Regions from separate parts of the Exiguobacterium oxidotolerans JCM 12280 genome, predicted to be linked through region 2. Evidence: riboswitches for the same ligand, from Rfam matches in the RefSeq annotation. Region 2 holds a riboswitch; each other region holds the start of a gene.
The links. Region 2 has a riboswitch for thiamine pyrophosphate ahead of P403_RS0100620 (ECF transporter S component). Riboswitches for the same ligand answer to the same signal wherever they lie in the genome.
Positions count from the first base shown of each region.

Region 1: linked by a shared signal. The riboswitch ahead of thiT (energy-coupled thiamine transporter ThiT) and the one ahead of P403_RS0100620 (ECF transporter S component) in region 2 are both predicted to bind thiamine pyrophosphate.
Region 3: linked by a shared signal. The riboswitch ahead of thiD (bifunctional hydroxymethylpyrimidine kinase/phosphomethylpyrimidine kinase) and the one ahead of P403_RS0100620 (ECF transporter S component) in region 2 are both predicted to bind thiamine pyrophosphate.
Region 4: linked by a shared signal. The riboswitch ahead of tenA (thiaminase II) and the one ahead of P403_RS0100620 (ECF transporter S component) in region 2 are both predicted to bind thiamine pyrophosphate.

Region 1 covers NZ_JNIS01000001.1:430,239-438,224, forward strand. Annotated here, with positions in the region: gene P403_RS0102310 (DAK2 domain-containing protein) at 1-923, opposite strand, end outside; gene P403_RS0102315 (Asp23/Gls24 family envelope stress response protein) at 949-1,311, opposite strand; gene rpmB (50S ribosomal protein L28) at 1,596-1,784, shown strand; gene P403_RS0102325 (amino acid permease) at 1,924-3,330, shown strand; gene P403_RS0102330 (thiamine diphosphokinase) at 3,688-4,287, opposite strand; gene thiT (energy-coupled thiamine transporter ThiT) at 4,290-4,850, opposite strand; TPP riboswitch at 4,915-5,021, opposite strand; gene rpe (ribulose-phosphate 3-epimerase) at 5,042-5,698, opposite strand; gene rsgA (ribosome small subunit-dependent GTPase A) at 5,700-6,605, opposite strand; gene pknB (Stk1 family PASTA domain-containing Ser/Thr kinase) at 6,642-7,986, opposite strand, start outside.
Region 2 covers NZ_JNIS01000001.1:94,729-102,714, forward strand. Annotated here, with positions in the region: gene P403_RS16730 (IS3 family transposase) at 1-97, shown strand, start outside; gene P403_RS0100605 (NAD(P)/FAD-dependent oxidoreductase) at 568-1,611, opposite strand; gene P403_RS0100610 (energy-coupling factor transporter transmembrane component T family protein) at 1,689-2,414, opposite strand; gene P403_RS0100615 (ABC transporter ATP-binding protein) at 2,380-3,945, opposite strand; gene P403_RS0100620 (ECF transporter S component) at 3,942-4,520, opposite strand; TPP riboswitch at 4,620-4,718, opposite strand; gene P403_RS0100625 (50S ribosomal protein L25/general stress protein Ctc) at 4,809-5,447, opposite strand; gene P403_RS0100630 (DEAD/DEAH box helicase) at 5,786-7,986, opposite strand, start outside.
Region 3 covers NZ_JNIS01000001.1:2,154,476-2,162,461, reverse strand. Annotated here, with positions in the region: gene P403_RS0110935 (formate/nitrite transporter family protein) at 44-880, opposite strand; gene P403_RS0110930 (hypothetical protein) at 1,070-1,681, opposite strand; gene P403_RS0110925 (YitT family protein) at 1,811-2,680, shown strand; gene P403_RS0110920 (CHASE3 domain-containing protein) at 2,922-3,530, shown strand; gene P403_RS0110915 (ArsR/SmtB family transcription factor) at 3,621-3,986, opposite strand; gene P403_RS0110910 (hypothetical protein) at 4,073-4,510, opposite strand; gene thiE (thiamine phosphate synthase) at 4,531-5,169, opposite strand; gene thiM (hydroxyethylthiazole kinase) at 5,159-5,929, opposite strand; gene thiD (bifunctional hydroxymethylpyrimidine kinase/phosphomethylpyrimidine kinase) at 5,907-6,719, opposite strand; TPP riboswitch at 6,836-6,946, opposite strand; gene P403_RS0110890 (murein hydrolase activator EnvC family protein) at 7,008-7,986, opposite strand, start outside.
Region 4 covers NZ_JNIS01000001.1:2,611,364-2,619,349, forward strand. Annotated here, with positions in the region: gene abc-f (ribosomal protection-like ABC-F family protein) at 1-987, opposite strand, end outside; gene P403_RS0113330 (DUF1002 domain-containing protein) at 1,269-2,150, opposite strand; TPP riboswitch at 2,339-2,444, shown strand; gene tenA (thiaminase II) at 2,519-3,220, shown strand; gene P403_RS0113340 (sporulation protein) at 3,371-4,144, opposite strand; gene P403_RS0113345 (class I SAM-dependent methyltransferase) at 4,243-5,427, shown strand; gene P403_RS0113350 (BrxA/BrxB family bacilliredoxin) at 5,460-5,885, shown strand; gene P403_RS0113355 (transporter substrate-binding domain-containing protein) at 6,521-7,294, shown strand; gene P403_RS0113360 (amino acid ABC transporter permease) at 7,355-7,986, shown strand, end outside.

The DNA.
Region 1 (7,986 bases), 340 kb from region 2:
GCGACGAGTTCACCGAATTTTTGTCCTTTGTTGATGACATCACCTGGTGTCTCGACATGGACGTGAACTTTGAGCAACTCTTCATCTGCGACGACGAGCAGTGAATCTCCGAACTCAGATAATTCGTTACGGAATGCTTCTTCACTGAACGGTGCATTCGCTAACTTATCATCTTGGAAACGAACCATGATTTCTGTACAGTAACCGTAATGGATTTCCTCTGTCGACATGAAGCTTTGAGCCGATTTATGATGCTCTGCTTCGACGAGTGCTTCCATGACAGGAGCATGTGGTTTTTCAAGTTCTTTTCCTTCGAGTGTCGCAAGGAACCCTTCATAGATACAAACAAGTCCTTGTCCACCAGAATCGACGACACCGACTTCTTTTAAGACCGGTAAAAGATCGGGTGTTCCTTCGAGTGAAACTTTTGATGCATCGACGATTCCGCGCATCAATTCAAGTAAGTCCGTCGTTGTTTCCGATTGTGTGATCGCAGCGACTGCTGTTTCACGAGCAACCGTTAAAATCGTCCCCTCGACTGGCTTCATCACGGCCTTATATGCTGTATCGACACCTTTTTGCAAGGCATCTGCGAATTCTTTCGTATCAATCGTTTCTTTTCCTTCGATTGATTTCGAGAAACCACGGAATAATTGACTTAAGATAACACCCGAGTTCCCACGTGCCCCCATTAAAAGACCTCGTGCGAATACTGATGCGACGTCTGCGACAGATTCAGATGTTGCGTTCGTTGCTTCTTTCGATCCCGATGTCATCGTCAAGTTCATGTTCGTTCCTGTATCGCCATCCGGCACAGGGAATACGTTCAGCGAATCGACGAAATCTGCATTTTGATAGAGATTCGCCGCGCCATTTTGAATCATCTTGACTAATTGCGCTCCTGTTAAACGATCTACACTCACTAAAGTTTCCTCCTCTATTTCCGTCTTAGACATTCGTCAAGCGGACTCCTTGGACAAAAATATTTACAGATGTCACTTCTAACCCTAACGCTTGGTTCAACGTATATTTAACACGGCTTTGAACATTGTTCGCGACTTCAGAAATTTTTGTACCGTAACTCACAATGATATGCATATCGATGTGGACTTGTTCTGAAGATTGTCGAACGATGACACCACGTGCAAAATTCTCACGTTTCAATAATTCAGCTAGCCCATCTTTGATTTGTGATTGGGATGCCATACCAACGACACCAAAACATTCCATTGCAGCTCCGCCCGCCAGTTGCGCGACGACATCATTATCTACATCAATCTTTCCATAGGTCGTTTTCATCTCGATCGCCACCTGAGTAGCCCCCTTTAACTAATTGTGTTCTTCTCGTAATTCTACTATAAGGACCTACTATTGAAAAGTCGCCGTACTGACTATACAATGAATAAGTGAAAAATAGTAGCGGTCAAATGAACTTTTACCATCATCCTCATCCATTATTTTAAATTTTGAGGTTCTCTGTCAAGTTTTTTTCTTGTCAGCTACTTTTTTTATGTTGCAACCGTCCTGACACCATGCTAAGATAGCAAAGTGTCTATTAGGACGAACGCAAAACAACATAAAAGGAGGCGGAACGCATGGCACGTAAATGCTACGTTACTGGAAAATCGCCGAAGTCGGGAAACAACCGTTCACACGCATTGAACAAAACGAAACGCACTTGGGGAGTCAACGTACAAAAAGTACGTATCCTCGTTGACGGTAAACCTAAAAAGGTTTGGGTTTCAGCTCGAGCTCTTAAATCAGGTAAAGTCGAACGCGTATAAGGCGCAAAAACCGGACGGGAATCTTCCCTTCCGGTTTTTTTGTCGTCTTTTTTATTTTTCTCCTAAAGTAATTGTCGCAGCGTTTGAAAACGCTTACAATAAGTTGGCAGTTACTTGATTGCTCAAGGGGGAATTCATCATGCAGTTAAAAAGAGCCATGACAAGCCGACATCTATTCATGATTTCGCTTGGTGGTATTATCGGGACGGGGTTATTTCTCGGTTCAGGGTTGACGATTTCGCAAGCAGGACCACTCGGGGCGGTCCTCAGTTACATCGTCGGCGGAACAATCATGTACTTAACGATGCTCTGTCTAGGAGAGATGGCTGTCCACATGCCTGTGTCCGGTTCATTCCAAACGTATACGACACGTTTTATCGGTCCAGGCATCGGTTTTGCCGTCGGTTGGATTTATTGGCTCGGCTGGGCCGTGACCGTCGCTCTAGAAATCACAGCTGCCGGTAGTCTGATGGATCGCTGGTTTCCAAACGTTCCTGTCGTCATCTGGTGCGCCTTATTTACCGTCATCTTATTCGGTTTGAACGCTATCTCTGCGAAAGCATTCGGGGAAGCAGAATTTTGGTTTTCAAGTCTTAAAGTACTCGCCATCCTGTTCTTCATCGGACTCGGGGGAGCCGCATGGTTCGGATGGATTGATATGGCGGCTGAACGACCAGCTACGTTGTTCGCGAACTTCACGGCGAACGGCTGGTTTCCGAACGGGGCTCTCGGCGTCTTGACGACGATGATTGCCGTCAACTTCGCTTTCCAAGGAACAGAATTGATTGGAGTCGCTGCCGGGGAATCGAGTGATCCAGAAAAATCGATTCCGAAAGCGATTCGTAATACGGTTTGGCGGACGTTTATTTTCTTCGTCCTCTCAATCACGATCATCGGTGCCTTGATTCCGTATGAATCGGCGAGCGGCATCAGCAGTCCCTTCATCATGGTCTTTGACGCAATCGGCATCCCATATGCTGCAGATTTGATGAACATCGTCGTTTTGACGGCACTCTTATCCGTCGGAAACTCTGGACTGTATGCTGCGACACGCATGCTCTGGTCGATGTCGCAAGAAGGTATGATTTCAAAAAAACTCGCCATCGTCAATCAACGGGGTGTGCCGATGCGTGCCTTAGCGTTCACGATGTTGTTCGCGATGTTATCCTTATTGACGGCATTTTTTGCCGAGGATACCGTCTTCATCTGGTTGTTATCCATCGCCGGTCTCGGAGCGCAAGTCGGTTGGATCTCGATTTCTGCTTCGCAAATTGCTTTCCGACGTCAGTTTATCAAGTCAGGACACACGCTTGACGAATTGAAGTTCAAGACACCGTTTTTCCCAGTCTTACCGATCGTTTCGCTCTCACTCAACCTGCTCGTCTTAATCAGTTTAGGTTTTCAAGCGGATCAACGTGTCGCCTTATATCTCGGCGTCCCTTTCTTCCTACTGACATGGGCAAGTTACCACCTATTTGTCAAAGGGAAGCACCTTGCTGCCAAAAGCGAACAACAAGCAGCCAGTTCGACACTTCAAGACGAATGACTTTGACATATTACCTGGTCCTGGATACACCGGATACCGGAGCCCGCCAATCTCACCAATCTCAAACAGTCGACTGACTAAAAAAGTCGTAAACAAATCAAAGCGCCGACGCTTCCGTTTTACATACGGAGTCGTCGGCGTTTCAGCGTGTAGACAAAGTAATATGGAGTGATAAAAAGCTTGCCTCTTTTCCGTTGCTTTCAGAGGCAGGAGTCAACGAAACGTGACGTTTCTTAGTAACACAGTGACGAAAAAGCGGGCATGCAGACGGTTTAGCGCGCAATCGGTCTCGAATCGCTTAGAACCCATATCCCGATCGCTTCAGCGGGATATGATGGAGTCGCGTCTATCACGTTTTTATTTTTCGTGCGTGCGCAGGACGAGAACTTCCCCTTCGACGACCGTCACTTGCGCAACACCAACCCACTCATTGCTGACCGTCAGCGAACCACCGACCGGAACAGGATGCTCCGTCAAGGGGTATTTGACGCCGCGCAGGGTCAAGTTCGACGGGACAAGGGGAATGAAGGAAAGGTAATGATACCCTTCAGACGCGAGTTCGTACTGACCGGTTTTCCAGTACCGGACATCCTCACGTTTCGTCACGAGTCGTGCCATCGGAAATTGTTTTAACAAATAGACGTTCTGTAGCGTCATGTCGAGCCGACCACCCGTCGCACCAAAGATGAGTAGTTCAGAACCTGCAGCCTGTTCGGTAGCGTAACGTAACGCTAGTTCTAAGTCCGTTTCATCTTTTTCTGCCGGATGAAGCAATCCACCATCCGGAACGTATCCGAGCGAATCAAAGTCACCGATTGCCACATCAAAATCAAGTCCTTGCTCCACTAATGTCGCAATCCCGCCGTCAACACCGATAATCATCGTCTTGTCTTTCACGAATGGTGCGAGCGTCGGGACGTCTTCTACCGGTCCTGCCGCAACGATTAAAACTCTCATCTTTAAATACCGCGAGCGGAGTAACGTAAAAGACGTGGTGCTGTCGTAAGCAAAATACCTGCAACGACCCCACATAAAACGTACGACGGAGCCATATACGTCGCGTTATAAATGAACGAGTATGGAACGACCGGTCCTTTGGCATACTCTGCAAAAAAGACGATCCCACTGATGACATGACAGATATAACGTAGACCTGCACCTAGCAAGGTCGCAAACAAGACAATCGTCATGAGACGCTTTTTTTGACCTTCTGTTGCTGCTTTTTTGACTTGGCCTGCAAACACTCCACTCAAACCGACGACACCATATGCAAGCGTATAGTCAAGCAGCGGTTGGACGACCGTCAAGACTTGCGGAGCGAACATCAATTGAATCGTTCCGACGAGCGCACCCGTGATGACACCACCAACGACGCCGTGACGAAAGGCCATGACGAAAATCGGTAACATCGCTAAGCTGATGGATCCGCCTTGTGGCATCTTAAACGGAATCAATAAATCAAATACAACACCGAGACTCGCGAAAATCGCAATCTCCATTAACATTTGTAATCGTTTCATACTGTGTTCCTCCTAAAAATAAAATAATGATGACAACAAAAAGGCAGTACGACGGACGCCGTACTGCCTGCGTGCGCCACATCCCTACGTCCGTCTGAACGGAACAGGTTCGAAGGGTTAAAGTCTACTCACTTCTCTCAGCCGCTTGACGCGACACCCCTTGCGGTCAAAATTTAATTGTCTTGGCTCTATTATACGTGAGCCGCGTTTCGAATACTAGTGATGGCTTCTGCATAGTCTGGTGCATTGTAGATTGCAGAACCTGCGACAAGGACGTTTGCCCCATTGTCGATACACAGTTTTGCCGTTTCCGCGTTGACACCACCATCGATTTCAATTTCGAACGTCAAACCGCGCTCTGCTTTGATCATCGCTAATTGCTTCAGCTTCGTCATGACGCTCGGCAAGAAAGCTTGTCCGCCAAATCCTGGATTGACCGTCATCAACAAGACCATGTCGACTTCTTCTAGGACATGTTCAATCGTCGACAGTGACGTGTGTGGATTCAGGACGACGCCGGCCTTTGCTCCAGCCCCTTTAATTTGTTGCAAGACACGATGGACATGATTCGTCGCTTCGACATGGAAGGTGACGATATCCGCTCCTGCCGCTACAAACGCTTCGACGAAGTTTTCTGGTCGATCGATCATTAAATGAACGTCAAGGACCATGTCCGTCTTTTGACGAAGACTACTGAGGACGGGTAGACCAAATGAAATGTTCGGGACGAACTGGCCATCCATGACGTCGAAATGGATGTAATCTGCTCCTGCCGCCTCGACAGCTTTAACGTCTCGTTCTAGGTTGGCGAAATCTGCTGATAAAATAGATGGTGCGATTTTAATCATTTCAATACCTCCGCGCTCGATTCTTGATTTCCTCTACAAACATACCATAATTCGTATAGCGTGAGGACATGATTTCTTCTGCCTCCACTGATTTTTTGACAGCACAGCCTGGTTCGTTTAAATGCAGGCAACCACGGTATTTGCACGTATCTTGCCGTGCGACGAATTCCGGAAAACACCAACGTAATTCTTCGATTTCCATCTCGTGTGGAAAATCTAGGTTCGAAAACCCTGGCGTATCAGCAATCAAGCCCTCTGCAAGCGGAATTAACGTCACATGACGCGTCGTATGTCGTCCGCGTCCGAGCGATTTCGAGATGTGGCTCGTCTCGAGATCGAGCGTCGGGTCGAGCGCATTCAACAATGAACTTTTTCCGACTCCCGACTGTCCCGCGAGTACACTTGTTTTTTCCTTGAGTAGCGGGCGAACTTCCTCTACCCCTTCTAGCGTCTCACTCGACGTCTCAATCACCTGATAACCGATTTGTCGGTAACCGGCAATCGCCGTCCGGACTTCTGCTTCTGCTGTTCCTTGCAACAAATCCATCTTCGTCAAGATAATAATGGGTTGAATCTCTTTTGCTTCGATTAAGACTAAAAATCGATCGAGCAAATGGGCTGAAAAGTCCGGTTCTGCTGCTGAGACGACAAGCAACGCTTGATCGATGTTTGCGACCGGTGGACGAACTAGGAAATTTTGCCGTTCCTTCACTTCTAAAATGTATCCAGTTTCGCTTTCGATATGCAATACGACCTCATCTCCGACAACAGGACTGATACCACGTTTTCGGAAGTTTCCCCGAGCGCGCGACCGCACCTCGCCCTGCGTCGTCATGACATCATAAAACCCACCTTGTAGACGAATGATCGTCCCGTCCCGATTTTCTTCGATACGATTTTCTGCCATCCCATGCCCTCCTTCAATTTGCGGTTCGTAGCACACTCATTGTTCTGCTTTCGCTTGTTTATAGGTAATCGTTTTCGAGCGATACACTACATCATCTTTATAAATCGTAATTTTCCCTTCTTCGCCCGGATCAATCGTCACCGGAACATCAAATGTTTCATCACTGTCAATCGACTCTTCAATCACCGTACGTTTCCCTTTAGCATCATCCGTCTCGATTCGAATGACTTGCCGCGGCGGATCTTCATCCCCTTCACCTACAGCATCGTAGGCTACTTTTTCCGGGAAGGTCGCCGTCACGGTTTGTTCTTCCTCCCCTTTTGAAATAAAGACCGTCACGGAATCGTTCGGCTCGACTTTGACACCCGCTTGCGGAAATTGGCGAATGACTTGGTCGAGTTCGACTTCACTCGAAAATTCTTGTTCGAATGTACCATCGAGACCTGTCGCGTCCAAGTACGCTTTTGCTTCAGCACTCGACATGTTCGTCAAATCCTTCAATTCAAATGCTGACGAACCTTCGGATACCGTGATTGTAATCGTCTGTTCCTTTGCAATCACTTCAGTTCCGGCTGAAATCGATTGCCGGATGACATTGCCTTGTTTGATGTCTTCCGACTCTTCTTTTTCGACATCTACTTTTGAGAAGCCAGCATCTTTTAAGATCGAGGTCGCTTTTTTCTCCGTTTCGTCCGTTACATCCGGCACTTCGACCGGGTCACTGCCCGTCGAGACAACAAGATTGACCGTTGAACCTTTTTTGACAGTCACTTTTGCCCGCGGTGCTTGACTGATGACAAGTCCTTCATCAATCGTATCACTTGATCGCTCAGTCGATTCGACGATAAAACCGAGTTTCTCAAGTTGTTTTTCGGCCTCGTCCGCATCTTCTTTTGCGACATCCGGCACAACGACCGTCGGATCCGGCCACATCGCGAACGTTGTCGCGGCACCTCCGAGTAAGAGGAGGAATACGAGCACAATCCACCATCGCTTTTTTTTCTTTTGCTTCGGTACAACTGTCGCGACCGTAGCTTCTTCTTCCTTGACCGGAGTCCCGGACGGAGCTGAGACTGGACTTAACACCATCGTTTGCTCCATCGGATCTTCCCCGCGAACCCCTTCATCTGCTCGTTCAGCAGATAAGGCCGTCACCATATCTTCCCGAAATTCAGCAACGGAGTGTTGCCGATCATGCGGAGCCTTCGCTAGTGCCTGCATGATACAATTTTCTAGTGCTTGTGGCACAGCCGGATTCAAGACGGATGGTCGCCGCGCTGTATCTTGCAAGTGTTTTAATGCAACAGCAACGGGTGAATCCCCTTCGAACGGGACGTGTCCTGTCACGAGTTCATAAAGGACAGCACCGAGCGAATAAATA
Region 2 (7,986 bases):
TGCAATCCGACGCTACATTCGATTTTATAATGAGCTGCGGTATCAAAAACGATTAAACGGCTTAAGTCCGCTGGAATTCAGGGCTCAAGCCGTTTAAAAAATTTATATTATTTGACCTGTCTACTTGACGGGGAGCAGTTCAGACAGTGCGTTAAAAACGCACTTTTCCCATAGGAGTCAACGAAACGTGACGCTTTTTAGGTAACACTATGACGAAAAGCTAGTCATGCAGACGGTATAGGGCGCAATCCGTCTCGAATCGCTTAGAACCGCGAAAAGCAATCGGTCGCGACCCTGCAGCTTTGCTGTAGCGGCGCGGACGATTGCCGCTTTGAAGACGAGGCGAGACAGGGAAACGCGAACGAATTGCATCTCATCTCGATATCGCCTGTTTATGCTTCACAAGAGTTTTTCTAGACCCAAAAACAGCCATCGTAAGTATGCGATGGCTGTTTTTGGGTCTAGATTGAGCAATGAATGTCTCTCTGTTTTAGGAGGTTCAGTCAGACATCTTAGTGCACGTTCCGTCTTGAACCGCACTCCCAGTTCATTCGAAATTCGAGTTCTTTACGTCGTATAACTTTTGATGAACCGGCGATCGATCCATTGTTTCAAACGCCAGCTCAAATGATTCGTCTGATAGTGTCGTCCGTAAAGCAAGGTCCCTTGCTGATGTCCCATCGAAAGAATCGTCAAGTAACGCCCTTGCGGCCGGAACGTCCGCAACCGTTCCTGATTGACGAAACGAAGGAGATTCTCAAGCAAGACCGGGGCTTGCCGGACGGCGGTTACCCCGTTCTTCGGTGTGTTCGGATATGCGGCGAGCGTCGCACAGTCGCCGACGGCAAACAGAGAGGGGTCCTCTAGCGACTGGAACGTCTCGTGGACGAGCAAAAATCCACGCTCGTCACAATAGAGGCTAGACGCCTTGAACAAATCCAGTGCTGACGCGCCACCTAAAAACAGGACGGCATCCGATTTGAATGATTGACCCGACTGGAGCCGGACGGTTTGTTCATCAAGAGAGACGAACCGGTCGACGATGCGTGTCACACCCAGCGTATCCAACCGGTCAAGGATGCTCGCTTCTGCCGAGTGTCCTGCGAGGAGCGGTTCATCATGAACGAGCGTGACCGGACAACCGTCTGATTGGAATGACGCTGCCATCTCGATCGCAGCAGCACCGCTGCCGACGATGACGGGCGACGATGCCTCTTTAAACTGACGGAGCGCCTGATCGATTTGATAATTCGGCTTGATCGTGACGCGTGCCGTCGCCTCTGAGAGATTCCAATCATTCGAACCGATGTTACACGATACAACGTCGTAAGAAATGATTTCGCCTGACTGACAGAAAACTTGTTTCGTTTGCGGATCGATCCGCGTGACACGGTCCTCCATCAATGTCTTTCCGTGACGAGAACAGAGTGCTTTGACATCGACCCGCGTCTCCTCGAGTTGATACGTGCCGTCCGCAAGACCGGAAAACATTCCTGAATAATACTGATAACGGGACGGATTGATGACGATCCATTCAACATCCGGATGCGTTCCTTCCTTGATACATTCTAAATGGGCATGACCTGCCCCGACTAATACGATTCGTTTCAAATCTTCACCTACTTCTTTAAATTAACTGCTTCCGAAACTATGATTCCCTGAATCCGTCCGCGTTAATCTAATGAATGTCATACGACAATCCGAAGCAGGGTAGCACCAAAGCAAACAAGACCAAAAAACAGGCGGTCCTGCTGCGTCACGACAGGACGGACATAATAGGTCCGCTCGGCCTGAAACCGACGCGCTTCCATCGCAATCGCGATTTGTTCCGAACGGATGATGCTGTTCGTAAAAAGCGGTAAACTGATGGCGAAAAACGTCTGCCAGGGCCAAATCGACTGTTGTTGCCGGACCCGGCGTGCTTGGCGGATCGTCCGGATTTCCTGCTGGAAAATCGGAATAAAACGAATCCCTGCTAAAAACCCGTATGCGAGCCGGTCCGGAAGGCGGCACTGGTGAATCAGACTCATGACGAACCGGGTTTGGTCGGTCGTCGCGATGAACGTCAAACTGAGGAAGACGAAGGCGAGCATCCGCAGTGCGATCAACCAGGCGTGACCGATACTTTCTTCCGTGACGCGAAACCAACCGAATGACCAAACTTCCGTACTGCCTTTTCCGAAGGCTGCCATCATCCAAAACGTCAACAGAAACAAGATGAGGTAAGGGGCGACCCGCTTGCCGAGCGTCAACAGAGACCAACCTGAGCAGCCCAATCCGACCGCAGCGAGTGCAAGTAAGGCCATCGTCTCGCGTAACGTCGGTGCCGCAATCAACAGCACCATCACGTAAACGAGGGCACCCAGTTTAATCGCCGGATTAATACGCGCGAGCGGGGAGACGTTTTCCTGCACGACGTTTCACCTCCTCGAGTTGCTGATACAAATACGATAACGGACGAGAGAGTTGGTTATGCTCGAGTAACGTCTCGTCTTTAAACAAAGTGTCCGGTGTGCCGTCGAACTGAAGTCGCCCGTCACCAAGGACGAGCACCCGGTCAGCGTGCCGATGAACGAGCTCCATGTCGTGCGTCACCATGATCAGCGTCGTCCCGTTTAATCGCGCCTGCTCGAACATCTCGATGAGTTGACCTGTCGTCTCGGTATCTTGACCGAACGTCGGTTCATCGAGCAACAGGACGTCTTTTGGTTCTAACAACATCGTCGCGACGCTGAGCCGTCGCTTTTGACCCATGCTCAGGGCGAGCGGCGACTGACGGGCGACACGGGTTAACCGGTAGGATTGCAACGCCGTTTCAATCCGTTCCGGCGTCGGCACCTCCATGCTGATTACGAACTCGTCTTCGACCGTCTGCTTGAGAAATTGGAGCTCTGGCTGTTGAAAGACGAATCCGACGTGTTGGTAATAGCTCCGATTTTTCCATGTCCGCAGTTCTTTTTCGAACAAGCGGACCGTACCGCCTTGCGCCGGAATCAATTTCGCCAGTGTTTCGAGCAACGTGCTTTTACCGGCACCATTCGATCCGACGACCATGATCCATTCTCCGCTGTGTGTTGCAAGCGACAGGTCGTCGACAATCACTTGCTTACGGCGTCCTAACGCGGTGCGTGTCAGCGCGAACGTCTTGTCTTGTCGGACCGGAGGACGGTTGTTATTCACTTTTCGTAACCGCGTCGCCTGGGAAGAAGCGGGGGGTAACGTTTCCAGTTGATACGGGTAGAGGAGCGGTGTCGCAATACCGTGTCGTTCGAGTTCAGCGCGATGCTGACCGAAGATTTCATGCGGCGGACCATCGTGTAAAATCGTTCCCCCGTGATTGAAGACGAGCACCCGGTCGCTGAACGTCACACAGCGGTCAAGCTGATGTTCAATCAGAACGAGCGTCAACGTCCGGTCGTGATGGAGTTCCTCAATCAGTTGCATCAAAACCCGATGTCCTGCCGGATCGAGTTGCGCCGTCGGTTCATCAAGTAATAGAATATCCGGCTCAAGCGCAAGGACGCAGGCGAGGGCGAGTCGTTGTTTCATCCCTCCTGACAGTTGCATAATCGGTGTCGTCAGCGGCACGTCCAGTCCGACACGTGCCAGTGCGGCGTCAATCCGGTCATCCATCTGACTGCGGTCGACTGAACGATTTTCAAGACTAAAGGCAACTTCCGCTCCGACGGTCTGCATGCAGAACTGGTCGTCCGGATTTTGAAAAAGGATTCCGACCGTTCCGTTCGTCTTGCAGTGACCGCTGACATCAGCTTCAATCGCGTCAGGTAGTAAGCCGGCGAGAACATGTAAAAACGTCGTTTTCCCACTGCCGCTCGGTCCGACGAGCAACGTCGTTTCCCCTTCGTGTAGCGTCACCGTCACGTTGTGCAGGACGGTGCCATGTTGCCCCGGATAGCGGACAGACAAGTCGTTACAATGAATCATGCCGCATCCGGTTTCTGTCGTTTACGCCCGATCGCATAACCGTTCAACGTCCCTGTTTTGACAAGCGCATCGACGATGACTTTCGCAAGTAATCCACCGAGCAATGCACCGCTGACGAGTTGAAGGGAAAACGTCAACAGAAGGGTCGTCGTCGTATAGTAGGCGAAACCGTTGACGACGAGACTATAGACCATGCTACCGATTGCTGCGAACATGCCGGATAGAATCAACGTCATTGTGTTGAACTTCCGGTACCCGAAGAGGGCGAAGGCGATTTCCGCCCCAATCCCTTGGGCAAAGCCGATCAATAGGGCGGATAATCCGAAATGACTCCCCGTGAATAATTCGACGGCAGCGGCGACGACTTCTGCAATCAGTGCTGCTCCCGGTTTTTGAATGATGTAGGCGACGAGCGGACTCGCGATGACCCAAATCCCGAACATCCAGTTTGAACCGACCGGTCCGAAAATCGCCGAAACCGGTAACCACAATGTCGACCAACCTAAGTACAGTACCCCGCAAGCAACCGACAACATCATCATGACGATGATTTCTTTCATTTTCCAACTGTTCATGTTCCTATCTCCCTTTGGCACAACCACCAGACAAACAAAAAGACCGCCCTCTATGAAAGAGAGCGGTCGCTGAATCTGCAAACATGCAGAAAAATTGAACGAATTACCGCTCCACTTTCCTACGCTAGTATGAACTAGATCAGGTTCAAAGGGTCCGAAGTGAATCGTCTCAGCCAATGGGCTCCCCTAGTGGATGTGCATATAGTGTGTACGCTTTTTACTGTACCGACTCTACAGACAGTTGTCAATACAGATAAAAAACCCTCCGCGAGGGGAGGGTAAGAAAAATTATTCTTTTTCTTCCGTTTGTTCTTCAGTAGAAACTTCTTCTGTCGCTTCAGCTGGTTCTTCAGCATCAGTTTCTTCGAGATCCGCTTCAAGTGTCGATTCGACGACGGCAACGACTTGAATGTCACCTTCCGTAACGATACGGTATTCTTTTTCTTCCGGTAAATCCGAAACCGATAGAGAATCACCGAGGTTAAGGTTTGTCACATCGACTTCGACGCGTTCCGGTAATTTATCTGGTGTAGCTGCAACTGTCACTTTAAAGAGTGTTTGTGAAAGATATCCACCAAGTTTTGCACCAGCCGCTTCGCCGACGAGGACGATATCTGTTTCGACTTCTGTTTCTTCATCCATTTTAACAGCGATGAATTCAACGTGCTTGATTGTTGGTGTGAAGATATCCATATCGAGTTTGTTGATCAGTGTGTTGACTTTTTTACCACCGATTTGAAGTGCAACAAGTGCATTCTCACCATGTTCACGAACGACTTTGATCAATGCTTTTTCGTCAAAGGCAATCGGTGTACTTTCCACTTTGTAACCATACACGACACCAAGAGCTTTTCCTTCATGACGTAATTGCTTTCTAAGTGAGCGTGGGCGTACTTCGCGTTCTTCTACTTTTAATGTTACTGACATGTTCATTTCCCCCTTGAATTTGGTATAGCCCTCAAAAGGTAATGAAGAAAGGAGTGGAACGAATCGTTCCGGCCAAAACAGTGCATCGAATGCTATTTCAAATTGATTTCATAAAAATGAAGATCGAAGTGAGTGGTTAGCATTTCTCTCCCAGGTCATTACGCTGATATTGAGAAACATGTGGTCGTAAAAGCAACTCGCTGATGCGGTGCTATGATAGTTATACCCCCGTAACATTAAAAGCTAAACATTCCTCGGCAACAAAAGGGCTGTTGGAAGTCCGTTTCCCTTAGAGCAGCAACGGTTTCCAACATGTTAAAAAATCGGTGCGTTTTTGCTTATTCAAGCAGTTGCACCATCTCATCGACTGACAGTGCGAGCGAATCTGGTTGTTTGAGTATGTCCGTCACGAGTGTCGCTTTCCGCTCTTGCAGCTCGATGATTTTTTCTTCGATCGTACCTTTCGTGATTAACTTGATGACTTCGACCGTCTGTTTTTGTCCCATTCGGTGTGCCCGGTCAGCCGCTTGCTGTTCGACAGCCGGGTTCCACCAACTATCATATAAGATGACGGTATCCGCCGTCGCCAAGTTCAATCCGGTGCCACCCGCCTTCAGTGAAATCAAGAATAGATCAACTTCTCCGGCATTAAAACGGTCGCAGCGTTCGAGACGCTCGGCAATCGGTGTATCCCCGCGCAGTTCGAAGTGGGGAAGGTGCATCTCATGCAGGTCGTCCCGAATCAAATCGAGCATTTTCGTAAACTGTGAAAAAATCAAAATCCGTTTGCCCGCTGCCCGTTTTTCTTGAATCAAGGCGAGCAACCGGTCCTGTTTCGCCGACCGTCCGCGATAGTCCTCGACGAACAGACGGGGATCGCAACAAATTTGACGGAGGCGGGTCAACCCGGCCAGTAATTTTATCCGTTCTTCCGGTTTCGACTGATCGAGATGCTGTAACGTTTCCAGTTGTAACTTCGCCAAGTGGGCGGCATACAATTTTTTCTGCCCTGCCGTCAGTTCCGTATAGTGGTGAACGACTTGTTTCGCCGGTAACTGTTGCAAGACGTCCTGTTTCGTCCGGCGCAGTAAAAACGGTTCGACGAATTGTTGGACATCCCGTGCTGACCAGTCGAGAAACCGTTGCCGGTCCGGTAAGAGTGACGGGAAGACGACGTCGAAAATCGACCAAAGGTCAAGCGTCCTGTTTTCGAGTGGTGTCCCGGTCAAGGCGAACCGACGTGTCGCCCAAAGCTGTTTTAAGCTGACCGTCGTCTGCGACCTTGGATTCTTCAGCTGTTGCGCTTCATCAAAAAAGATACAATCGTAATGGATTGCCTGATGATTTTTGATGTCGAGCCGGAGCGACGGATAGGAAATGACAAGAATGACGTCGTCCGGCAAATCTTCGAGCTGGCGTAAGCGCGACGCACGACTTCCACTGAGCACATGGACGGTGCGTGTCGGAGCAAAGCGGCGCAGCTCCGCTGCCCAGTTGTAGAGGAGTGACGCCGGGGCGACGATCAGGATACGGGCACTCGGGAGCGTTTCGATATAACCGATGGCTTGAATCGTTTTGCCGAGTCCCATCTCGTCCGCTAAGATGCCATGACAGTCGTGTGCCGCAAGACTCTTGAAGAAGCGGACACCGTCTTGCTGATACGGCAAAAGTTGTGTCGCAAGCGGTTCCGGTAACGCCAGTCGTTCTGTTTTTCCGGCTTTCATCTCGAGCAAACGTTCCTTCAATTGACTATGGACCGTCAAGAAGGCAGCCGGGGTCAACAGTGACAAGTTCGGCAAAGCAGGAACGGTCAATTCCGCTTCAAGCAACTGCCGTTCTGTCGCGTCCGCTTCAAGCAACAACCGTTTGATTTGCTTGAAGGCGCGGTCTTCGAGCGATAACAGTTGTCCCGAGCGTAAACGGTGGTACGTCTTTTGTGTCACGAGTGACGCGAGGATTGCCGACAGCTCTTGTTCTGAAATCCCATCCATCGAAAACTTGAACGTCAACCAATCAAGCCGCTTCTTTATGTTGACTTCAATTTTTGGATGGAACGGACCCGGGAGCAATGCCGTTTTGATACTCGCCGTCGCGTACAACTCGAGTTGACCGAGGGCGACCATCGGGTCAAGCAAACCTTTTAAGACAACATAATGACGACTTTCTCCTTCTACTACATAACGTGCCTGATTCGCGCGGAATCCCATTTCTTCTAAGTAACGCACCACCGCCTGCTCTGTCGACAAGTCGCGTCCGACCCAATCTGTCGGACTGAGCGGGTTGATGGTTTTACCGTCGTAATCAAACGTGACGACGACTTCTAAACGGGTATGGATCCGGTCGAGAGCCAGTTTGACTCGAGGCGATCCGCTGACGAGTTGACCCCGGACAGCTGCGCTCATCCAGATGTCCGCTCGTTCTCGTAACCCGTCGCGGTCGTTCAGTAAACGGTCGAAGTAGGGCAGGGACAAGAGATAACTGCGTTGCGTCGTCAGGCTTTCGAGTGCAATCCCGCCATCGCGGACATCAAACCGGAGCT
Region 3 (7,986 bases), 2.1 Mb from region 2:
AGGTAAGGGAGACGGGAAAATCCGTCGCTACCTTACCTTTTCTTTATGCTTTTTTTTTCGTCACGATGTTGATTGTCGCAGCTTGTTGTTTTGATTGATCCACTTCCAGCTTTTCTTTGTTCAACCATGTGTAAACCATTCCCATGAAGAGTGCTCCACCGATGATGTTCCCGAAGAGAGCAGGAATTAAGTTATGGATTGCTCCGGCAAATGAAATCGCCTCTGGGTGAGGTACGACAAGCGCGATTGAGAACAATGCCATGTTGGCAATGACATGGTCAAAACCTGATGCGAAGAAGACAGCCACTAAAATCATCATCATCATGATTTGTGCCAATTCATTTTTCATGTTTTTCGGAATGAAAATCGCTAAACAAACCATCCAGTTACAGAAGATTGCTCGCGTAAAGATTTCCCACGTCGAGTGATGGATTTTCGATTCAGAGACAGCGAACAACCAGTTGTTTGCGCCTAACTCTTGAATGATTCCAGTTTGCGAAAAGAGTAACGCGAAGGCAAGTCCTCCGAGACCATTACCGATTAAACAAATCGTCCATACTTTAAACGTATCCATTTTCGTAGTGTATCCACGCATCGTCGCCGTCGTAAAATACATCGTATTTCCTGTAAACAGTTCTGCACCGCCGTAGACGATTAAGACGAGCGCAACACCAAATGTTAATCCACCGACAAGTGTCGTCGCAGCCGATTCATTTAGATAAAGTCCGTTGATTGCTTTGAGTGTAAATATGATAGCAAAACCGATGAATACCCCAGCAAGCATGGCACGAACTAAATACTCGAGTGGACGCATTTGTAGCATTTTAGTTGATTTAACCGCTTTATTTCTTAGCCCTTCTAATGCTTCTACTTCATTCATTGTAGAAACCTCACTTCCCTCTTGTTCAACACTTCACAATGTTTGTTCACTTATTATCATACTTCCATCTTATAAGATGTTCAACCCCTGCCTACCCTTTATTTAAGGTTTTTACGAAAGAATGACATGTAAACGATACCATTGTGTCAAGTTTGTGAAAAAAGCTTTTTCTTGCTAGATACAACTACTTTACGGGTATATTTTGAGTTGTGAACGGAAGTATTCCAAAAAGGATTTTCGTCTTGATTCAACTAATACATAGTCGTCAATGACTACACGATTAAAGCGGTTAGTGGACGTCGAAGCTCGCTCAATATCGCGTGGTGTATACCCTTCAAAATCAGTACGCGTGATTTTAAATTGAAGGATTGATACAGGATCGGTATATTGAATTTCAACTGTCATTACATTAGGAATCGCTAGAAAAAGAGCAAGCGTATGGTGCATGACGAGTTGCGAAAATCGACTTTTGATAAAAGAGGGTGAAGACGGGTCAATCCATTCGTGATTTGTCCCGACCCATTCTTTCCTGGATTTACCCGTCACTTCATAACGTAAGAAGACGGTAGTCCCTTCAATCTGTACTTGTTTAAGTGCGTCTGAAAATGGAAATCGTTCAATGAATCCTGTCATTGCATTTGTATTTGTAACCGATGTTCCGACATATCGGGTGACCAGTGCTCCATCACGCCACTTATTGTCAGGGGATTCCTTCGAGTAATGCAACATAAAAATGGAACCTGTACTTAATCCAATGAGCGCACAGCATAAAAATAAAAGGATTTTTTTCAATTCACTCAATTCCTTTCGACCCGCGTCACCTTTTTACGACATTTTTCAGTTGAGGGGTTGAATTTAATGCTATATAGGCGTACTCTTGCAGGCAGATACTTTACTAAGGAGGAGCATGAGGATTTCTCATCAATCACAATGAAGACTAAACAAAAGAGCAAGAAAAAACGAACGGAAAAAATCAGTTTCCTTTTAATCGGTACACTTCTTTACTCCCTTTATATCAGCCTTTTATTATCTCCAAATGACATTGGATCTGGCGGCATCATGGGAATCACACTTATTTTCCAAGAGTTGTTCAATACGCCCATCGGACTGACCCAACTTGTCTTGAATATCCCGCTTTTCTTACTTGGTTTTCGCTTCTTAAGAAAACGATTCATGCTACTTTCAGGAATTATCGTCCTTATTTCTTCATTTTTAATTGATTGGATTCCAACACAAGTGGTTCCCGAGTCATTAAACGACCCTCTCGTCGCCTCCATTTTTGCAGGGTTAGTTTCTGGACTCGCCATGGCATTAATCTTCTTTGGCGGCGCTTCGACAGGTGGACTCGACATCCTCGGAAAGTTCTTTTATGCCCGCTTCCATAACTGGCCGCTCCCGCGTATTTTTTTAATGCAGGATTTAGTGATTTATATCTTAGTTTGGTTAGTCTTCGACTTAAAACATGTTATGTATGCATTAATTATGAGCTTCGTTCGCGCCAAGGCGTTGCAAACGGTCTATAGTTTTTACTCTGCTTCTAAACAATGTATTATCATTTGTGAAAAAGCAGATGAAATCAACGACGTCATCACAAAAGAACTCGGTCGTGGTGTCACGATTCTCGATGCGCGCGGTGGCTATTCCAACCGGACAAAGAAGATGGTTTATGTCGTCGTGCAGAATAATGAAATCGTTCGTCTTCAGGAAATTGTTTCCTCTGTCGAACCTAATGCCTTCGTCACCTTCTCTGAGATTCATACCGTCTTTGGAAATTACAAAGAACATTCCTACTCTTTTTAAATGAACCGCACACGATGAAACGACAACCCCCTGTCATGAGGTGGGTTGTTTTTTGTAAACAAAGGCTGACCCATCATATACGTCTACGTTTGGTAACGCTCCAGGTTTCATCTCAAATCACAAAACGATTGAATCCCTGTAACTATAAGATGTTCCCCTAAAAAGTAGATAACTCTTCACTTTTTGGGAATTAGTGGTTAAGCTAGTGACATTACCAGTTAGCTTACGAAGGAATGATTGCATGAATAAACTTTGGCGCTACCGCATCTCTCTCATTCTTTTAGTCAGTTTGTTCGCTTCGATTCCTCTCATCTATGCCTTGACAGGTTATCGTACCATTTCAAAAATGACAGAAGAAATGCACGCCCATGATATCCCGATGATTAAACAAGTCGACCAACTCGTCGAATACAATCGAGATCGGGCAAATGCCGTTCGCGGCCTATTGCTTTATGAAGACGACCGCTACATTGAACAATACTACTTCTGCACGACCAAAATTCATGATTTACGCCGTGTGCTCAATGCTTCGAACGAAACACCCGTACCGATTAAAGATTTGTTAGCCCGTAACAATGCTTGGGAAAAAGAAATCGATACCGTTTTTAGGCTTTATGAAACAAATGGTTCACAAGCAGCTACCGTTTTAGCGAAACAATCGACACAGACCACGCAGACCATTCTTGAAGATCTTGCTCAAGTTAAAGATCAATTGTATACCGAATTAGATCAAGAACTCGAAAATACGGCGCTCGTGACAGCATCCTATAAACGGATGTGCTTTAGTCTATCCATTTTAGCCTTTCTACTCATCAGTGTGACCATCACGCTCTTCCATCGAATCAAATGATCTGTTGTTTCATACGATTAGCTTCGTGAAAAAGCTAAAAAACGCACCGCAGTTCTTTATCGGACTGCGGTGCGTTTTTTTATATTTTTCTCAAGAAGAAGCCTTTCCTTCATTCACATGCTCCATTGCCAAATGAACTAACGACGAGACATGATGGTCATCAAGTGAATAATAGACAACTTTTCCTTCTTTACGATATTTGACGAGACCTTGTTTCAATAACGTTCTTAAGTGATGCGAAGCCGTCGCAATCGAACAATCAACTGATGCCGATACGTCACAAACACACAGTTCTTGCTCGACCGTCAATGCATAAGCGATTCGTAGACGCGTTGCGTCTGATAACACTTTAAACAATTTCCCAATCTCAAGCGTCGGGATTTTCTCAACGGCATGACCAATTTCAGTCGCACGTTTTTTATCGATCGCAATCGTCTCACAGCGTGGTGCCTCCACTGTCTTCACCTCTCCTCCAAACTATTGCACCATCCTAAAACAACAAATGCAAGTAAGATGACTACGATGATTCGCGAGGTGAAGATTCATTTCCGATGCTTTTTTTGGATTGTACGAAAAACTGCCCATCCCCCTAATCGATTCCCGATATCCCAAACGATTCGATTAGTATCGACAGCCCGTACACCGATATCGATAATACTTGTATTTCGCAATCGCTCCTTATATCGATTCGATAGGAAGCGTGGTAACGGTACTTGTAACATCACCCGATAAAATAAATCGAGATGTGTATGGCCCCAGATTTCCGTAGCGATGGATGCCGTTTTAATCAACAGCGGCCGTTTATATCGTTGTCGGTGTTTGTTTTTTAACAAAACCGCCAATTCAAATGCATAACGATTCGGATAGGGAAACAATTTCCAACCTAAATGATACTTTCCGCGATTGTCGATTCGAATGATTTGTGGTTCGATGCGATACCGAATCCAGCCTCCCCGAAAGCGAATGACCTGCCATTTCACGTGCATCACCTCTTCAGTGATTATACCCGGTCTGATACTATTTGACGCGCAGTCTGAACCGCCTCCTTGAACTCTCGTGCCGCACGTTCAATATCTGGTGCTGCGAATAAGGCAGAGACGACAGCATATCCTTCAAGCATCTCGAATAAGTCGGGCACCACATGATGTGTGATTCCACCAATTCCGACGAGCGGAAGGGAAACAGCCCGGCGAATCGCCCGGAGTGTTTCGTTTGTCATCTGACTCGCATCGTTTTTTGTCGCCGTTGGATAGAGTGACCCTACGCCAAGATAAGTTGCCCCGTCTTGCTCTGCTTCGATCGCCTGTTCAACGGTCGAGACAGAAACCCCAATCGTGGCTTCCGGTAACAGCTTACGTGCCTCCCGCAAAGGGATGTCCTCTTGCCCGATATGCAGACCTGCACCGACGATTTGTGCGATATCAATCCGGTCATTGATGATGAGTGGGACGCCGTAACGAGACATCATTTTCTTCAAGTCGCTCGCTTGTTCGAGAAATTCTTTCCCTTGCGCCTGTTTTTCACGAAGCTGGACCATCGTCGCGCCACCTTTTATTGCTGCTTCGACCGCATCAATCAAGGCAACGTCCGGGTGAAAGCGCCGATCTGTTACCGCATAAACCGTGTAATCATTCTCCACTGGTCAATACCCCTTTCAAACTTTCTTCTGTAGTTAAGCTGATTGCGTTGAACAACCCCATCCGGAAATCACCGAGTCCCGCTGCTTCATCTGCGACTTCACCCGCTTTTCCCATTAAATACGTCCCATAGGTCGCTGCTTCGAATGCATCATACCCTGCTCCAAGTAAGGTTCCGATGAGCGATGCCGTCATGCAACCGGTCCCTGTAATGTATCCGAGTCGTGGCGTTCCTACGGTTAGTTTTACTTGTCGCTTGCCGTCTGTAATGAAATCAACTGGTCCCGTTACGACGAGAGTCGTCCCGAGCCGTCCAGCAAACTCATGGACGACTTGAAAATCTAATGTCTCTCCTGAAGCGACATCGACTCCTTTAGAACGTCCGACTTGACCGATGAGCGTCTTGATTTCAGAGACGTTCCCCTTAATGACCGTAAAATGAATTGCTTCGAGTAACTCTTTTGTGAATTGTGTCCGAAGTGTAGTCGCCCCCATTCCGACTGGATCTAAAATAATCGGTTTCTTCAATCGGTTAGCCGTTTGACCTGCCAACAATTGCGACGCTCGTGAAGCTGCGTTCAGTGTCCCGATATTGATAACGACAGCATCTGCATGTCCAACCATTTCTTCGACTTCTAGGATATCTTCAGCCATGACAGGTGAACCCCCGAGCGCAAGGGTCATATTGGCACACTCATTAATCGTGACCGCATTCGTTAAATGATGAATTAATGGTTTTTTATCGTGAATGGTTGTAAGCATCCGTTTCCCTCCAAATGTCATAAAAGTGATGTGTCGGTCCGATTCCGTTCCCTAAGGCAAATCCATGCCGGATTGCTTCAGTTACGTACCGTTTAGCATAAATCACGCTATCCTTCAGGGAATCTCCCAGCGCAAGACGTGCCGCAATCGCGGAAGATAATGTACATCCTGTCCCATGTGTATGCTGGCGTTTTAATCGTGCCTCTTGAAACAGATGATACATCCCTTCCGTGTATAAAATATCCGAGGCATCAATACTTTCGAGATGACCGCCTTTTAACAAGATAGCGATATCTCGTTTTTGTGCGAATTCCGTCGTCGCCAGCTTCATTTCATCAACTGTCGAAATCGCTTGCCCTAACATGCGTTCCATTTCCGGAATATTCGGGGTCGTCACGGTTGCAAGCGGCATCAAGTGCTCCATTAATGCTTGTTCAGCATGTTCCTTTAACAGGGCATGCCCCCCTTTTGCGACCATCACGGGGTCTAAAACGACCGGTCCCTTATAATGCTTCAAACATTTCGCAATAACTTGAATCGTTTTTTCATTCGAGACCATCCCAATTTTAACGGCATCTACACGAATATCGCTAAAAATCGAGTTCAACTGGGCTTCGACAAGCGTTGGTGATACATCTTCAACTGCTTGTACGCCTAACGTATTTTGCGCTGTGATGGCAGTAATTACACTCATCCCGTAAACCCCAAGAGCAGAAAAAGTTTTTAAGTCGGCTTGAATTCCAGCTCCACCACTAGAGTCTGATCCAGCAATCGTCAGTACATGTTTCATCGATAGACCTCACTTTCTATGAGAGCACAAGGAGAAAGCGGAACGAAAAAAAGCGCCGTCCGCTGTAAAAAAGCAGACGACGCCATGAAAAACCAACGAGTGTGGTCACTTATTCATGTCTTCGATCTCAACTTTCCTACGCTGGTATTATCCAGATCAGGTGATAGGGTCGAAAACAGAATGGTTTTCCTCTCAGCCAGATTCCTCCAGCTCCCCTAGTTGCTCATGATTTAAATTTCCCTTTCACTGTAGCATAGCGTCATAAAAAAAACGAGCCGAAGCTCGTTTTTATAAGTACGCTAATGGATTAACTGTATTGGCTGGTCCTGTCGCACTGTATTGGTAACCACCAATATGCAACTCAAAATGAAGATGTGCCCCTGTCGAGTTTCCCGTATTTCCGAGCGTACCGATTTGTTGTCCTTGTGAGACTGTTTGCCCCGCATGAACTGACAATGAATTCATGTGCGCGTAAACTGTTGTGTACACTTTTCCATTCAAGAAATGTGAAATCATGACATGATTTCCGTACGGCCCACCACTTCCTGCTGTGATGACCGTTCCTGAAGCTGCTGCGACGATTGATGATCCGACTGACCCTCTAAAGTCGACACCGTTATGGAAAGTATACCCATTCGCACCACTTGCTGGTCCGAATCCTTGTGAAACACTTCCTGAAGCCGGGCGAACGAACTGCGCCGAACCGCTCGGAACACTAGCGACTGGCGTAGCACTTACAATCTCATCAGACGTCTTCTTGCTGTTTGATTTTGCCGCTTTCGCCGCCTTTTCCGCTGCCGCTTTTTCAGCTGCTGCCTTTTCCGCTGCTGCTTTAGCTGCTGCCTTCGCTGCTGCCTTCGCTGCCGCAATCGCACGTTCTTGCGCTTCTAATGTCGCTTGAAGTTCTTTTGCATTCAGAAGTTTTGTCGTAAATTTTGTTTTACCTTGACGTAATTTTTTTAAGGTTGCACTACGTGCTTTCATTTGCTGTTTGAGTTCCTTTTTTTGAACTAAAAGGGCTTCTTTTTCTTTCACTCGCTCTTCCTTTTTATCCACGAGCGTCGCTTTAGCATCCGCTAATTTTTTTTGCGTTTCAAGATAAGCAGAAATCATCTTGTCATCTTGTTCAGCAATTTTTTTCCCTGCCATCACACGACTAAAGAGATCACCAAGGTCTTTCGAACCAAAAATGACTTCTTCCCATTTAATAGAATTTCCATCATTTTCTTGAAGCACACGAAGACGGTCTCCTAACAGCTCTTCCTGG
Region 4 (7,986 bases), 2.5 Mb from region 2:
GACTTGACTGAGTTGCCCGTGCGACGAAAATTGGATATCAGGCGCCGCTTTTTCAAGAAGTGGCCGTTTGAGTCGCTCAATTCGTTCGAGTGCCCGTTCCATCGCTTTTGCTTTCCGGAACAGTTTTTCGCTCGGAGGAGAGGCTTCATTTGCCCACTGGCGTAACCGCCTAATCGCATCCTTCATTTGTTTGATTTTCTTTTGTTGTTCCGTGTAGGCGTGGAACTGTTCGAGGAGCAGGCGTTCTTTCGCGACCGTATACGCCGAATAATTTCCGGGGTAGATCGTCAATTCACCATCTTCTAGTTCCGCAATCCAATTGACACTTGCGTCAAGGAACACGCGGTCATGCGAGACAATCAGGACTGCGCCCGGATAACTGTTTAAAAATTGTTCGAGCCATTCGATGGCTGCGAGGTCGAGGTGATTCGTCGGCTCGTCGAGGATCAACAAGTCCGGTTCCGTCAAAAGCATCCGGCCAAGGCAGATTTTCGTTTGTTCGCCACCACTCAATTGAGAAAAGGGACGTGTCAGCAAGGCATCGAGGTGGAGGCCGTTAATCATACGTTGGATTTTTGAATCGAGTAGGTACCCGTCCTGTCGTTCGAATTGTTCGGTCACGCGCGTATAATCGTTCAGCACATCGTCGAGGTGGTCGGCATTTGCCATTTGTTGTTCAAGCTGATGCATCGTCGTCCGTAAGGCGACGACCTGGGCAAATGCGGTCCAGAGAACATCGAGGCCGGTCAATTCTTCTGCGAACTGTGGGATTTGAGCCAAATAACCGATGGAAAGTCCTTTTTTTAGATAAATGGTTCCGCTGTCCGGTGCATCGAGTTGAGCGATTAAGCGCAGTAACGTTGTTTTTCCGGTTCCGTTTCGACCGATCAATCCGATACGGTCAGCTTGTTTAAGATAGAGTGAGATGTCGGTTAAGACGGATGCTCCTCCGAATTGTTTTGTCAGATGTTGGATGTCGCATATCATGATCAATAACTTCCTTTCATGCGCATCAAAAAAACGGAGAACGCAAATAGCGCTCTCCGTTTACCGTAGAATGTGCGCTTTGCTTTATTTTTCAGATAGATGTTCTAGAAAAAGGGCAGACTGATCCCTTAGAACGCCATTCCATGAAAAATCGCGCGCAACAGATAAAGTTGTTCCATCAACCAATGCTTACACGCAGCAAAACCCATCTTCTACACCACCTTTTCGTTTCGATAAAGCCAGTTTACCATATGTTAAGCTGGAAATGATACCGTTTTCAGTTACTTGAACAGTCCGGAAATCGATTTAAAGAAATTACTTAGACCGTCAAACAATTTTGCGAAAAATCCTTTCGTTTCTTCCGAGGTCGCGAATGCTTGAATATCTTGACCGGCACTTTTTAATCCGGTCTCAATTTGTCCCCAGTTCAAGTCTGCTTTCTCCATTTGGCTGAACAATGACGTCAATCGGTCCATCTGGGCGTCTGACAATTGGATGTTGTTATTTTGAATGACTTGGATGATGACATTCTCGATATCGACTTTGGTTTCCGGTTTTTGTTTTGCGATTTCGGCCTTGATTTCATTCATCAGTTTGGCGACTTTGTCCGTCCCGACCGTTTTTCCGACATCGGACGTAACGGCTAGTTCTTGTTGGGCTAAATCTTTTCGTTCATCCGTCAATTTAATACCGGTTTCTGCCGACGTTTGATCATATGCTTTCATGATTCCCGTCAAAGCAGACGTACCGGTGACTTTATAAGGAGAAGTAATCGTGATATCGGCGTCCGTCACACCCGCTGTGACGAGAGCATTCAAATACATGTCCTTTGTGACCCAAGTGATGTTTTCGGTTGCGACCGAGAGACCGTCGCCTTTTTCAGCGAGTTCAATTTTTGCGGAAGAGTACATGTTACCGCCGAGTTGCGATTGGGGAACGTTCTTCCCTAAATATTTTTCCTCATCAGCTGCCGTGGCGATGACGGGCGTGATGCCTTCCGGCGCATTCAATCGGGCGAGCACCCAGGCCTTGTCTTTTGCACCGAGCGATTCACCGAGCGTGATGATCGTTTTATCGACGACTTGTTCTGCTGAAGCAGCAGTCGGGAGAAGTAAGCTTGACGCTAACAGCGTTGTTGTCATGATTTTTGTTGCTTTATTCATAGTAGGAATCCTCCGAGTATAGTAGATAGTATCAGGTACTAATCCTATTGTAAGTGACGTGTTCCGGAACGGAATCGGTCTTGAGGCGGAACGGAACACGCGTCTCCTGCCCCATACAGTATACTAAGTTTTTCCTGAAATACGGACGATTTGACTGAAAAAGTGGTATAATTAAACAAGAATTAAATAATGACCACTAGGGGAGTCGGTAGGCCGACTGAGACGACGAAGACGTTCGGACCCTTTGAACCTGATTAAGTTTGGACTTACGGAGGGAAGTGGCGTGAACGTCTCTTTTGTGGTCTCTTCACGTCATGCCCTGTTCGTAGGGTGTGGCGTTTTTTGATTCAACAAAAGGGGGAATTAGGATGAAATTCAGTCAAGAAATTCGGCAAGCCGCAAAAACGTATTGGGACAGCAGCTTTTCCCATCCATTCGTCACTGGCATTGGTGACGGGACGTTACCGCTCGAAAAATTTCGGCATTATGTCATGCAAGATGCGTATTACTTAAAACATTTCGCAAAAATTCAAGCCCGCGCCGCCTCAAAAGCAACAGATTTCGCGACGATTGCAGAGCTTGCGGAACATGCGACGTCGACATATGCGGCTGAGCTGTCGCTCCACCAGTCTTTTTTCGAACCGCTTGCTATCACGGAAGCAGATTTAGCAACGTTCGAACCGGCACCGACTGCTTATGCCTATGTCTCGCATATGCATCATGCGAGTAAGGGGACGCTTGGTGAGACGATTGCAGCGATATTACCCTGTTACTGGCTCTATTATGAGGTCGGACAACAACTGTTGACGAAATCACCTGCGTCACCGATCTATCAGCAGTGGATTGCAACATACAGTTCAGAATGGTTCGAACGGGTCGTCTTTGAACAAGTCGACCGTCTCGATGCATTGGCGGCGCAAGCGACTGAAGCAGAACGAGAACGGATGAAACAACATTTTGTCAAAAGCTGTTATTACGAATTACTCTTCTGGGAAATGGGCTGGACGGAAGAAACGTTTGAACGTGTTTTTACAGGAGTTACGCGTCAAGCAAAAGTAACGAAACGATAAGTACAGCTTTAGCCGCTGTCGATCAGCGCGATCAGACGGCAGACCGCACAAAACCTGAGCAATTTTCAGCTTTCGTAAAGAAAGTCATGGTAATCGCTCAGGTTTTTTTGTGGGTGGATTACAGGCATGATGAAGATTCTGGTAAGGAAATCAGCTGTACCGCTCAATCAAATCGTTTAATTGTTGTTTGACGGCGTTTCGGTCCATCAAATCGTGGTTCGATAAGGATAGCTTCGTCATTGTCTCATCCGCACCCGCCATCTCACTGAAGAGCGAGCCTAAGTCGTGGGCACGACGGTCGATTTGCAAGACGATGTCGATGCCGGACCGGTCTTGGAGCAGGATGAGTTCGACTTCGTCCAGTTTATGGGCGAAGTACGTATTACGTGCCGAGTACTCGAGTTCTTGAGCGATCGGTAAGTCCTTACGATAACGGCCGGGGAGTTTTTCCGTATCGGCCTTCTTAAGTCGGAAGCCGAGTTCTTCCATCGCTTCTAGGATGACGGATTGGAGGTCGTTGGCTTGGACGATGATAGCGTCTCGGTCTGACGGATCGACCGCTTGGGCGATATCGAGACCCGTTTCAATCCATGACTTCGACTGACTGACCGATAGCGGCGTATTAAATGGCACTTGAAGCGTAAACGGAATTTCACGTTCAACACCTGCTTCAATCGTAAAAGCAGCTTCATTTAGTGAAAAACGATCGAGTGTAAACGTCGTGAATGACGTGCTGTCGCGGACCTCTTCCTTATATTGTGTATTAAACGCTAAATAGATCCGGTCGATTTCTTGGTCGACACTGCCGCCTTTAATATGAACGGTTCCGTGAATTTGTCCGCCGGGCTCACAGCGCTCGCTGTCGAGTCGTGTATCGACTGTGGCGGCACCGATTCCGATTTGTGATAAAAGTTTTTTGAACATCGTTCGTTCCTCCTTTAATGATGAAGCTACCTTACTTGTCGAATAGGGTGGAATTTGCTACAGTTTCGAAAGAACAATCAGAAAAGGACGGGACTACAGTGGAATTACACCAAGTAAAAGAATTACTCACTCAAAAGCTCGAGGCTTCTGCTCTCGTGCATGCAACGATCAGTGGTCCGCGCCAAAAGTCGAATGATCTTCGAAGAATCAAACTAAAACCGATTCTATTGAAAGATACGTATGCAATCCAATTAGAGTTTCAATATGAGCGGATAATTAAACATGAAAATTTGAGAATCGACGAATTTTTAGGACGACTCGACGCATTGATGGAAGAATTCCGTCAATTTTTGTTCCGCTTCGAGACGGAAGAAGTCCAGTTCCAGTTATCAAAGAAAATGAAAGTATCATTAAAGACAACAAAACAGTCGCCACTCCAAGCAGAACTGTCGCATAACCGAAAAAAAAGTCATCTTCTTGAAGATGGTGTCGTCGTACCGTTTTTAGTCCGGCTTGGTGTCATGACGGAAGACGGGCAAGTCAAACGGCAAAAGTACGATAAATTCAAACAAATCAATCGGTTCCTCGAGTTCGTCGAAGATAGTATTTCCGCATTACCGACGGATCGGACGTTACGGATTCTTGATTTTGGATGCGGAAAATCGTATTTGACGTTTGCTTTGTATCATTACTTGAGTGTCGTCAAAGGTTTTGACTTGAAAGTGACCGGACTTGATCTCAAAAAAGAAGTCATCGAAGAATGTACAGCGATTGCGCGCGATCTCGACTATACGAATCTCGAGTTCCGTGTCGGGGACGTCCATGACTACAATGAGGATACAGAGGTTGACTTGATGGTGACGCTTCATGCCTGTGACGTTGCGACGGATGTCGCCCTGGCCCGCGCCGTTGATTGGAATGCGTCTGTCATCTTAAGTGTTCCGTGTTGTCAAAAAGAACTCAATCGTCAACTCGACTGTTCACCACTCGACGTCATGTTGCAGCACGGGTTGATTAAGGAAAAGTTCGCTTCGCTCGCGACAGATTCAATCCGCGCCGAAATCTTGACGCTCGTCGGTTACGAGACACAATTGCTTGAGTTCATTGATTTAGAGCATACACCAAAAAATGTTTTAATCCGGGCCTATAAAAATGACCGTCAGCCGACGGAAGAAAAAATTGACCGTTACGTCGCCTTCCGTGATTTACTGCATGCGAAACCATATTTGGCGCATGAATTAAGCGGCAGACTTGGACAGATTTCGTCTAAACTCGTACAATAAGAAAGAGAACGAATAAGGGAGGAATTAGACCGATGGATTTCCAAATGTATTTTGAAGACGTCGTCCAGACAGCACGCAAAGAAGCAGCGGCTGCTGGTTTTGAAGAATTAACGACAGCTGAAAGCGTCGATGACGCGATGAAGCGTGAAGGGTTGACACTTGTCCTCGTCAACTCAGTATGTGGATGTGCCGGTGGGATCGCTCGCCCAGCAGCTGCTTACGTCAATCGAATGGAAGGCGTCAAGCCGGATCATTTCGTAACAGTGTTTGCGGGACAAGACCGTGAAGCAACGGACCGGGCACGTGAGTACTTTGAAGGGTATCCACCTTCATCACCATCATTCGCTTTGATGCAAGACGGCAACATTCTCTCGATGGTTGAGCGTTTCGACATCGAATCGTTTACTGCAGAAGAAGTTGTTGAAAAATTAGAGTCATTGATTGAAATTTACGCATAAATGAATCAACGTGAGCCGTGTTTCTTAATTGAAGCACGGCTCACGTGTGTATACAAACGCTTATGAAGAGTGAATATACTATATCTAAGTGCAATCAGTTCGCGCTTTCCTGTCGCGGTTCTAAAGCGATTCAAGACGGCTTGCGCCTCGCCCGAGGAAAGCAACGAAAAAAACGCTTTTATCGCCCAATAACACTTTGACTACAGTCTGGAGCCGTGTTTCTTAATTGAAACACGGTTTTTAGTTTGTCGTGAAAGTGAGTGTGCGCGAAAGGGATGTTTTTTTAGCAGTCCCCCTGAAGCAGAGGCCGACTTATTGAAAGAGCAATGAAAAAAGAAGGACGAATCGAATCAATAGCATCCCCTTTTTCGAGTTAGAAAGTACCCATGATTAAAATCCGAGCATAGCAATAAAAAATGTAAGCGGATTCAAAAGTGGTTATTTACTCATTTTTTGTATAAAAAGAATCGATTTATGCATTATTACGAGATAATTATACTTTACAATGAATAAATATTCGTATATCCTAAAAGTAATAAATCGGATCAGAGCTATTTAGTATTGAATTAGAAAAAAACATAAGTCATACTATTGTTAAAGTTCTGACAATTGAGCGTTGGAAGGGGAATTTATTCATGAAAAAATTAGTAGCAACGGCAATGGCAGGCATTCTCGCACTTACGATGGCAGCATGTGGTGCATCAGATGATTCATCAGGCGGTTCAAGTGATGACAATAAAGTATTAACGATGGGAACGTCAGCAGATTACTTCCCGTTTGAATACATCGATACGGCGAAAGGAGACGACATCGTTGGATTTGATGTCGCAATCGCAAAAGAAGTTACAAAAAACCTCGGTTATGATTTGAAAATTGAAGATATGGAGTTCGGTAGCTTACTCGGAGCACTCAGCTCAGGTCGGATTGATTTTGTCATGGCAGGAATGACACCGACAGACGAGCGGAAGAAAAACGCTGATTTCACAGATGTTTACTTCGAATCAAAGAACCTCGTCATGACAAAAGACGAAGCGATTAGTTCGGAAGATGAACTCAAAGGTAAAAAAATCGGGGTCCAACTCGGTTCGATTCAAGAAGGCATTGCGAAAGACCGTTATAAAGACAGCGAAGCCGTCTCGTTAAACAAGATTCCGGAGATCATTCAAGAATTGAACACAGGCCGGATTGACGCGCTCATCATTGAAGATGCGGTAGCGGTCAAATACATGGATCAAGACGCATCGTTAAAAACGTATGAAATTAAAGAAGACGGACCGACGGGTTCAGCCGCCGCTTTCAAAAAGGGTGACAAGATGCGTGACGAGTTCAACAAAGAATTGAAAAAGATGATCGATTCAGGTGAAATCGACAAACTTGCAGAAGAATGGTTCCAAAAAGAAGCAAAATAAGAGAAGCGCATAGGGGTGGGGGTAACCCCATCCCTTTTGTGCGACGTTAGGAGTTTGGTTATGATAGACTTTACAAAGATTCAAGATTCAATCCCATACATTCTGCAAGGGATTCCGGTCCTGTTCCAAGTCGTGATCGTCGCTGCCATCGCAGGGATGTTCATCGGAATCATCGTGGCAGCACTTAAAATTACGAAAAGTAAGTTCATTCGCTTCATCGGTCATGCTTATACGGCAGTCTTTCGTGGGACACCGCTCATTTTGCAACTGGCAATCATTCACTTCGGTTTACCGCAACTGACGGGTTACGTCACGACGGGCTATCAATCCGCTGTCATCGCCTTTTCATTAAACTCAGGTGCATACATCTCGGAAATCATCCGGGCAGGAATTCAAGCAGTCGATCGTGGACAATGGGAAGCGGCAGATGCACTCGGTATCCCATACATGAAACAATTGCGGTCAATTATCTTACCACAAGCATTCAAAAACATTTTACCAGCCATCATGAATGAAATGATTACGTTAACAAAAGAGTCGGCACTCGTCTCGACAGTCGGTGTTCTCGACATTATGCGCCGAGCGCAAGTCGTCGGTGGAGAAAAAGCATTGTACTTCGAACCCTTGTTATTTGCGGGACTCGTCTATTTCGTCCTTGTCATGGGATTGTCCTTGATTGGTCAACAAGTCGA